Regions from separate parts of the Pseudomonas sp. AS2.8 genome, predicted to be linked through region 2. Evidence: predicted binding sites of a transcription regulator. Region 2 holds the regulator's gene; the other holds the start of a gene.
The links. Region 2 encodes sigma-54, which starts transcription at its own class of promoters, with help from an activator protein. Its sites were predicted from a motif close to ANTGGCATNNANNTTGCTNT; they were not measured.
Positions count from the first base shown of each region.

Region 1: the regulator sigma-54 is predicted to act here: its motif matches at 2,837-2,856, upstream of FHR73_RS02865 (circularly permuted type 2 ATP-grasp protein).

Region 1 covers NZ_JACHVV010000001.1:620,030-624,813, reverse strand. The annotation lists gene FHR73_RS02875 (transglutaminase family protein) at 1-385, opposite strand, end outside; gene FHR73_RS02870 (alpha-E domain-containing protein) at 382-1,335, opposite strand; gene FHR73_RS02865 (circularly permuted type 2 ATP-grasp protein) at 1,398-2,807, opposite strand; gene FHR73_RS02860 (ribonuclease E inhibitor RraB) at 3,065-3,406, opposite strand; gene speE (polyamine aminopropyltransferase) at 3,511-4,362, opposite strand; gene FHR73_RS02850 (PLDc N-terminal domain-containing protein) at 4,459-4,671, opposite strand; gene mtnC (acireductone synthase) at 4,777-4,784, opposite strand, start outside.
Region 2 covers NZ_JACHVV010000002.1:866,585-871,368, forward strand. The annotation lists gene lptC (LPS export ABC transporter periplasmic protein LptC) at 1-229, shown strand, start outside; gene lptA (lipopolysaccharide transport periplasmic protein LptA) at 216-758, shown strand; gene lptB (LPS export ABC transporter ATP-binding protein) at 755-1,483, shown strand; gene FHR73_RS10985 (RNA polymerase factor sigma-54) at 1,586-3,085, shown strand; gene hpf (ribosome hibernation-promoting factor, HPF/YfiA family) at 3,176-3,484, shown strand; gene ptsN (PTS IIA-like nitrogen regulatory protein PtsN) at 3,503-3,967, shown strand; gene rapZ (RNase adapter RapZ) at 3,969-4,784, shown strand, end outside.

The sequences.
Region 1 (4,784 bases), on a different contig from region 2:
GCTGGATCAGGGTGTCGCGATCCCGGCGACCGTCGCAGACCTCGCGGGCGAAGGCGGTCAGCGCCTCGTCGGCCTCGGTCAGCCGGGTCTGGCGCAGGAAGGGAAAGGCCGAGGCCTGGCAGGGTTCCGCCTCGAAGGCCTCGTCGATCTCCACCTGGCCGCTGGCGGTGATGGTGATGGCGTCGTGCGGGGTATCCAGGGTCAGCACATGGAGGATGTTGCCGAAGGGATCGCGCTGCGCCCGCGCCGGGCGTGGCAGGGCCAGCTCCCAGCGGAGGATCTTCTGCCGGGCATCGTCCTGGGGCGTGAGGCGCAGATACTGGATGCTGGCGCGCACCTGGTCGGCGTAGCGATACAGGGTTTCGTGATGGATCGCGAGTCTCATACGGTCTCCAGGTAAGCGGTGTTGATGGCGCTGCCGAGCTGGCGGACATGGACGATGAAATCGCCGATCCAGGCGTGCAGTCCCTCTTCCAGCACCTCGTCGATGCTGGTGTAGCGCAGCCGCGCCTCGAGCCCCGCGGCCAGGCGCTTGGCCTCGCGGCCGTTCTCGCCAGGCAGACTGGCCAGTACCCGGTGCAACTCGATCACGCAGGCCAGCAGCGAACGGGGCAGGTCTTCCTGCAACAACAGCAGCTCCGCGCCGTTGCGCACGTTGAGGGCATCGCGATAGAGCTCGGTATAGGCCTCGAAGGCGCTCAGGGCGCGCAACAGGGCACTCCACTGATAGAAGCCGCGGGCGGAGGCATCGCTGATGGCTTCCGCCTCCTCCTCCCCCAGCACCTGGTAGCGGGCGTCGAGCATGCGCAGGGTGTTGTCGGCGCGCTCGACGAAGGTGCCCAGGCGGATGAAGCGATAGGCGTCATTTCTCATGATGGTGCCGACGGTGGCGCCACGGAACAGGTGGGACCGCTCCTTGACCCATTCGCAGAACCGGCTGATGCCGAAACGGATCAGGCCGGTGACGGCGATCTCGCGCATCTCCAGCCAGGTGGAGTTGACGTTCTCCCACATGTCGGCGGTGATGCGCCCACGCACCGCGTGGGCATTGCTGCGCGCGGCCTGCAGGCAGCAATAGATGCTGCCGGGGTTGCGCTCGTCCAGGGCGAAGAAGTGCAGCAGGCGCTCGGGGTGCAGGGCCCCGTGCTTTTCCCGATAGTCATCCAGGGTGCCGGTGATGAGCAGTGGCATGGCCAGTTCATCCAGCCCTCCGCCCTGCCCGCTCTGCGGCATCATCGACAGCGAATAGCTGACGTCCAGCATCCGCGCGAGATTCTCGGCGCGCTCGAGGTTGCGGGACATCCAGTACAGATCGGCAGCGGTACGACTCAACATGGTGGGGTCGCCTTTCAAAGGTCCTTGCGGGGCCGCCGGAGCGGCCGCTGTTCTGTGGCGATCTAGTCCTGGACCACCCAGGTGTCCTTGGTGCCGCCGCCCTGGGAGGAATTCACCACCAGCGAGCCTTCGCGCAGGGCGACCCGGGTCAGGCCACCGGGCACCAGGCGCGTCTTCCGCCCGGACAGCACAAAGGGCCGCAGGTCGATGTGCCGCGGCGCGATGCCGTTCTCGACAAAGGTCGGGCAGGTGGACAGCGACAGGGTCGGCTGGGCGATGTAGGCGCTGGGATTGGCCTTGAGCCGCGCGCGGAAGGCTTCGATTTCGGCGCTGCTGGCGGTGGGGCCGACCAGCATGCCGTAGCCGCCGGAGCCATGGACTTCCTTGACCACCAGCTCGGGCAGGTTGGCCAGGACATGGGATAACTCGTCCGGCTTGCGGCACTGCCAGGTGGGCACGTTGTAGAGGATCGGTTCTTCGCTGAGATAGAAGCGGATCATCTCCGGCACATAGGGATAGATCGACTTGTCGTCGGCCACCCCGGTACCTATGGCATTGGCCAGGATGACATTGCCGGCGCGATAGGCGGCCAGCAGGCCGGGCACGCCGAGCATGGAGTCCGGATTGAAGGCCAGGGGGTCGAGGAAGGCGTCGTCCAGGCGACGGTAGATGACATCGACCTTGCGAAAGCCCGAGGTGGTGCGCATGAACACCTGTTCGTCGCGCACCAGCAGATCGGCGCCCTCGACCAGCTCCACGCCCATCTCGCGCGCCAGGAAGGCGTGTTCGAAGTAGGCGCTGTTGAAACGTCCGGGGGTGAGGACCACCACCGTGGGGTTGTTGACCGGGGTGGAGCTGCGCAGGGTATCCAGCAGGATGTTCGGGTAGTGGTCGATGGGCGCGATGCGCTCCAGGGTGAACAGCTCGGGAAACAGCCGCATCATCATCTTGCGGTTCTCGAGCATGTAGGACACCCCGCTGGGGGTGCGCAGGTTGTCTTCCAGCACATAGTAGGCACCGTCGCCATCGCGCACCAGGTCGACCCCGGCGATATGGGCGTAGATGCCATTGGGCAGGTCCAGCCCCTGCATCGCCAGCTGGTACTGGTCGTTGGCCAGCACCTGCTCGGCGGGGATGACCCCGGCCTTGATGATGCGCTGGTCGTGATAGAGGTCGTGGAGAAAGAGATTCAGCGCCTGGACGCGCTGGATGCAGCCGCGTTCGATGATCTGCCATTCGCTGGCGGGAATGGCGCGCGGCAGGGCGTCGAAGGGAATCAGGCGCTCCGTGCCCTGTTCGTCGCCATAGAGGGTGAAGGTGATCCCGGCGCGATGGAACAGCAGATCGGCTTCACGCCGCCGCTGGGCCAGGAGTTCCGGGGGTGTCTCGCTCAGCCACTGGGCATAGCGACCATAGTGCGGTCGACATTGTGCCTGGACGTCATACATCTCGTTATACAGTTGGCGGCTCATGCCGATCTCCTTGTCACCCACGGTGCAGCTTCGCAAGCCGCGTGCCAGCGCAAGAAGCTTGTAGATCAAGCGTTTGCAGGGCGGCGGGTCGCGCGGTGCACCAAAGCCAGGCACGTAAGCGTGCGCATGCACCGCAACGTTTCCGTCATGAGCCTAAGACGGTGCGCCAGGCGGAAAGTGCGATGATTGAGCGGCGGAGTGATTTCAACGGAAGAGACGGACATCCCTGGCGGGATGCCGCCTCGGGGCGCCCGGGATCAGGCGGAGCTGCGGCTGACTTCCTGGGTGACGCCCCAGCCATCGAGCTGACCCCCCAGGGGTACCACCACCGCCTCGAGATCGCTCTCGAAATCGTTGATGGTGGCATGGGTGGCGAACATCACCTTGCTGACCTGCAGATGCCAGCCACCCTCTTCGTGGAGCATCACCTGGGTGTTGAGGGATTCGCCATGAAACTGGTCCGCGGCAATGCGGGCCTTGCCTTCATCGGCGAAGATGGCGAAGAAGTCGATGGGATGGAAGCGGGCGAAGTCGAAGCCGCCCTCCTTCATCCGTTGCAGCAGGTTCAAGCTCACATCATCGGCAAACGACAAGGACATGGGACAACCCTCCTCTGGTTCGGATGATCTTCTCGCCGGGTCGTCGCTACCGACGTCCGGCGAGTCGCGGCTGAGAACTCGAACGGTGCCGCGACCGCCAGGGCTTACGCCTTGCCGATGGCCTCCAGCACGTATCGAGGTAGAGCAAAGGCAGCAGCATGCAGCTCCGGGGTGTAGTAACGGGTCTGGATGCCTGTATCACTGTAGCGCTGCGCCAGGGTTTCGGCATCTTGCCGACGCAAGGTCGTGTCCTTGCTGCCCCAGGCGAGGGTCATGACGCCCCCTATGTAGGTAGGCACCGCTGACAGATAAAAGTGCCAGTCGGCGAACAGCCCGGACATGCGGCTGGCCGTGGTCCTGACCTCCTCCAGCTGAAGGAAGGGCGTACCGTTCTGGGCCACCATGACACCGCCTTCGTTCAGGCAGCGATGGCAGGCCTGGTAGAAGTTCTCCGAGAACAGCACCTCCGCCGGGCCGATGGGATCGGTCGAGTCGGAGATGATGACGTCGTAGCGCTCGGTGGTGTTGGCGACGAAGTTCATGCCGTCGTCGATCACCAGCTTCAGCCGCGGGTCGTCGAAGGCGCCCGCCGAATGCCCGGGGAAGTGCTCCTTGCACATGGCCACCACCGAACCGTCGATCTCGACCATGGTGATGTGCTCGACGCCCTGGTGCTTGGCCACCTCGCGCAGGATGCCGCCGTCGCCACCGCCGATGATGAGCACTCGCCTGGGCGCCGGATGAGCCAGCAGGGGCACGTGGGTGAGCATCTCGTGATAGATGAATTCGTCGGCTTCGGTGGTCTGGATGACGCCATCCAGCGCCATGACCTTGCCCAGCACGGCGTTCTGGAAGATCACCAGGTGCTGGTGCTCGGTGCGCACCTCGTGAAGCATGCGCTCGACGGTGAATCGCTGACCGTAGCCGTCGTAGAGGGTTTCCAGGTAGTCGCTCATGTCGATCTCCGCAGGTGGCTGGCCGAGACAGACAATGCCCGGCCAAAAGCCGGGCATTGTAAGAGCTGGATGTGACAGGCTCCAGCGTTGTGCTGGCTAGCCCTTGTGCGTGGGCGCCGTGGCCGAGCGATTGCCGCGCGGTCCGGCGGCGGCCCAGGCGATCAGGCCGATCACCGGCAGCACGATGATGAGCACCGTCCAGCCGATCTTGGCGTTGCTGGTGCTGTCACTGCGGATGACGTTGACGATGGCCCAGATGTCGAGCAGGAAGACGATGAAGCCCAGTACACCGCCGATGGTGGAATTGATCATGTCGCGACTCCCGTTGCGAGGACACAGGTCTCGTCAATTGGGACTGGCGATGAGGGCGTCGAGTTCGGCCGGCTCGCTTGGCAACGGGGCCGGCCGGGGGCTTCAGGCGA
Region 2 (4,784 bases):
GCTGATCGATGACGTGCGCGTCGAGCGTACCGATGAAAAAGGCCGCCCGGTGGTGTTGACCACCACCCGCATGACCGTCTTTCCTGACAAACAATATGCGCAAACCGAGCAAGCCGTTAGAATCGAGGCCGCCAATGGGGTGACCACGGCCAATGGCATGAAAGCGTATCTAGAAGACGGCAGAATGCTCCTGCTGTCCAACGTAAGAGGCCAGCATGAGGTTCGTTAAAACCCTCCCCTTCCTGTTCACCCTCGGCGCCACCTTTGGCAGTGCCGCGGCTTGGGCCCTGCCGACCGATCGCACCCAGCCGATCCGCGTGCAGGCCGACAGCGCCGAGCTCGACGACAAGCAGGGCGTGGCCGTGTACCGCGGAGACGTGGTCATCACCCAGGGCAGCATGAAGATCACCGGCAACACGGTGACCTTGACCCAGGACAACCAGGGCAACATCAAGGTCGCCACCGCAGTGGGCAAACCGGCCTACTACGAGCAGAAGCCCTCGGCGGACAAGGACATCGTCAAGGCCTATGGTCTGACGATCCAGTATTTCGCCCAGGAAAATCGCATCATCCTGATCGATCAGGCCAAGGTGGTCCAACAGGGCAACACCTTCGAAGGCGAGAAGATCGTCTACGACACCCAGCGCCAGATCGTCAACGCCGGGCGCGCCAACGGCAGCAAGGTCACCACGCCGCGGCCGCGGATCGACATGGTCATCCAGCCCAAGGATCAGCAGCAGTCGGGGCAGGGACAATGACGGTCACGCTCAAAGCCCAGCATCTGGCCAAGAGCTACAAGGGTCGTCAGGTCGTTCGCGACGTCAGCGTCAGCATCGACAGCGGTCAGATCGTCGGCCTGCTCGGTCCGAACGGTGCCGGCAAGACCACCTGCTTCTACATGATCGTCGGCCTGGTCAAGGCCGATCAGGGTCGGGTGCTGATCGACGACCAGGACGTCACCGCCCTGCCCATGCATGGCCGGGCCCGCGCCGGGATCGGCTATCTGCCGCAGGAAGCCTCGATCTTTCGCAAGCTGACCGTGGCCGACAACATCCTCGGCATCCTGGAAACCCGCAAGGACCTGGACAAGGCCGGCCGCCTGCGCGAGCTGGAAAGCCTGCTGCAGGAATTCCACATCACCCATATCCGCGACAACCGCGGCATGAGTCTGTCGGGTGGTGAGCGGCGCCGCGTCGAGATCGCTCGCGCCCTGGCCACCGCGCCCAAGTTCATCCTGCTGGACGAACCCTTCGCCGGCGTGGACCCCATCTCGGTGGGCGACATCAAGCAGATCATTCGCCACCTCAAGGCCAAGGGCATCGGCGTGCTCATCACCGACCACAATGTCCGGGAAACCCTGACCATCTGCGAAACGGCCTACATCGTTAACGACGGCCAGCTCATCGCCGAAGGTACCGCCGAGGAAGTCCTCGCCAACGACCTGGTCAAGGAAGTCTATCTGGGCCACGAATTCCGCCTCTAGGCAAACCCGGGGAAACAAGGCATATAATTTGCTAACGCTCGCAGGGTTCGCGAGGTTCGGTGGCGCTGTTCGCGTCGGTAGACAAGGTGTATTTCCGCAGCCATGAAACCATCGCTAGTCCTCAAGATGGGCCAGCAGCTGACGATGACGCCGCAGCTGCAACAAGCCATACGTCTGCTTCAGCTCTCGACGCTCGACTTGCAACAGGAAATCCAGGAAGCCCTGGAATCCAATCCGATGCTGGAACGTCAGGAAGAAGGTGAAGACTTCGACCAGAGCGAAGCCTCGAGCGAAGGCGATGAGAGCTCAGGCTCGGGCAACCTGGAAACCACCTTCAAGGAAACCTCGGTCGCCACCAACGAGATGGCCGACGAATCCGAGTGGAGCGAGCGCATCCCCAGCGACAGCGAGCTGCCGGTCGATACCGCCTGGGAAGACATCTACCAGACCAGTGCCAGCAGCCTGCCCAGCAATGACGACGACGAGTGGGACTTCACCACTCGCACCTCGGCGGGCGAGAGCCTGCAGACCCACCTGCTCTGGCAACTCAACCTGGCACCCATGTCGGATCTCGATCGCCTGATCGCCGTGGCGATCATCGACGGCATCGACACCGACGGCTATCTGCAGGAGAGCCTCGAAGATATCCATGCTTCCCTCGATCCCGAGCTGGAAGTCGATCTCGATGAAGTCGAGGTGGTCCTCAGGCGCGTCCAGCAATTCGAGCCGGCCGGGGTCGCCGCGCGCAATCTGCGCGAATGCCTGCTGATCCAGCTGGCCCAGCTACCGGCCAACCTCCCCCTGCTCGGCGAGGCCAGGCGCCTGGTCAGCGATTACCTCGACCTGCTCGGCAGCCGCGACTATGCGCAGCTGATGCGGCGCATGAAGATCAAGGAAGACGAGCTCAAGCCCGTCATCGAACTGATCCAGACGCTGCATCCGCGCCCCGGCTCGCAGATCGAATCCGGCGAAGCCGAATACGTGGTGCCGGACGTCATCGTCCGCAAGCACAACGAGCGCTGGCTGGTGGAGCTCAATCAGGAAGCCGTGCCGCGCCTGCGGGTCAATCCCCAGTACGCCGGCTTCGTCAAGCGCGCCGACAGCAGCGCCGACAACACCTATATGCGCAACCAGCTGCAGGAAGCCCGCTGGTTCATCAAGAGCCTGCAGAGCCGCAACGAGACCCTGATGAAGGTGGCGACCCAGATCGTCGAGCACCAGCGCGGTTTTCTCGAATACGGCGAAGAGGCGATGAAGCCGCTGGTCCTGCATGACATCGCCGAGGCGGTGGGCATGCACGAATCGACCATCTCCCGGGTGACCACCCAGAAGTTCATGCACACCCCGCGTGGCATCTACGAACTCAAGTATTTCTTCTCCAGCCACGTCAGCACCGCCGAGGGGGGCGAATGCTCCTCCACCGCGATCCGCGCGATCATCAAGAAATTGGTGGCGGCGGAAAACGCGAAAAAGCCGTTGAGTGACAGCAAGATCGCTGGTTTACTGGAATCGCAAGGTATACAAGTCGCTCGTCGCACGGTGGCTAAGTATCGGGAATCCCTGGGTATCGCTCCGTCCAGCGAACGCAAGCGTCTCATCTGACGCGTCCTGATGTGTGACCGTGCTTCGTTCGATCCTTGTCATGTCGGCGAGCAGCTTCGCCGATGCAGCCCGGCAATAAGGAGAAGCGGTATGCAAGTCAACATCAGTGGCCATCAGCTTGAAGTGACAGAAGCCCTGCGTGACTACATCGGCGAGAAACTCGCCCGCCTCGAACGGCACTTCGACCGTATTACCAACGTCCAGGTCATCCTGGAAGTGGACAAGCTCAAGCAGAAAGCCGAAGCCACCCTGCACGTCGCCGGCGCCGCCGTGGTTGCCAATGCCGAGCACGACGACATGTATGCCGCCATCGATCTCCTGGCCGACAAGCTCGACCGCCAACTGATTAAACACAAGGAAAAATCGATCGAACGCCAGCAGGGCGTCGGCGTCCGCTGAGGTTTCGATCGCCGCTTTATGATCAGACTCGAAAACATCCTGACCCCCGGCCGCACCCAGACGGGTGCGCCGGGTGGCAGCAAAGCCGCTGTACTGGAACGCATCGCCGAGCTGGCCGCGCAGGAACTGCCCGGCCACGACGCGGCGCACATCCATGAATGCCTGATGGCGCGCGAGCGCCTGGGCTCGACCGGTTTCGGCAATGGCATCGCCATTCCCCACTGCCGCCTGGCGGGTCTGCAGCAACCGCTGTGCGTGCTCTTCCACCTGCAGCAGCCGGTGGACTTCGATTCCCTGGACGGCGCTCCGGTAGACCTGGTGTTCGTCCTCCTGGTCCCGGAAGCCGCCACCGAGCAGCACCTCACCCTGCTACGCCAGATCGCCGGCATCCTCGATCGCGCCGACATCCGCGAGCGGCTGCGCAAGGCGAGGGACAGTCAGGCGCTCTATCAGATCGTCGTCGAGGCCCAGAGCGGACACTGACATGCACCTCATCATCGTGAGCGGACGTTCCGGGTCGGGCAAGAGTACGGCGCTCAACGTGCTTGAGGACAATGGCTTCTATTGCATCGACAACCTGCCGGCCAGTCTGCTGCCCGATCTGGCCCAGCATGCGCTGACCGACATGGAGCGCCCCCAGCCCAAGGTCGCCCTGTCCATCGATGCGCGCAACCTGCCCAGTCAGTTGCAACGCTTTCCCGAATTGCTCGAACAGGTGCGCAGTCGCAACATCCGCTGCGACGTCCTCTATCTGGACGCCGATGACCAGGCGCTGCTCAAGCGTTTTTCCGAGACGCGCCGCCGGCATCCGCTGTCGAACCAGGAAAGGTCCCTGGCCGAAGCCATCCATGACGAGCAGGTGCTGCTGTCGCCCATTGCCGACCTGTCCGACCTGAAGATCGACACCACCCATCTCAATCTCTATCAGCTGCGCGACATCCTCAAGTTGCGCCTGCTGAACGCGCCGGAGCCCGGCACCGCCTACCTGGTGGAATCCTTTGGCTTCAAGCGCGGGCTGCCAGTGGACGCGGACATGGTGTTCGATGTGCGCTTCCTGCCCAATCCCTACTGGAAACCGGACCTGCGCGACTTTTCCGGACTGGATGCCCCGGTACGCGACTATCTCGAGCAACAGCCCGAGGTAGAGACCCTGTACAATGACATCCGCGATTACCTGGTGAAGTGGCTGCCGCGTTTTGCCGCCAACAACAGGTCCTATGTGACCGTGGCCATTGGCTGTACCGGTGGTCATCACCGTTCGGTCTATCTGGCCGATCGCCTGGGTCGCGAACTCAAAGAC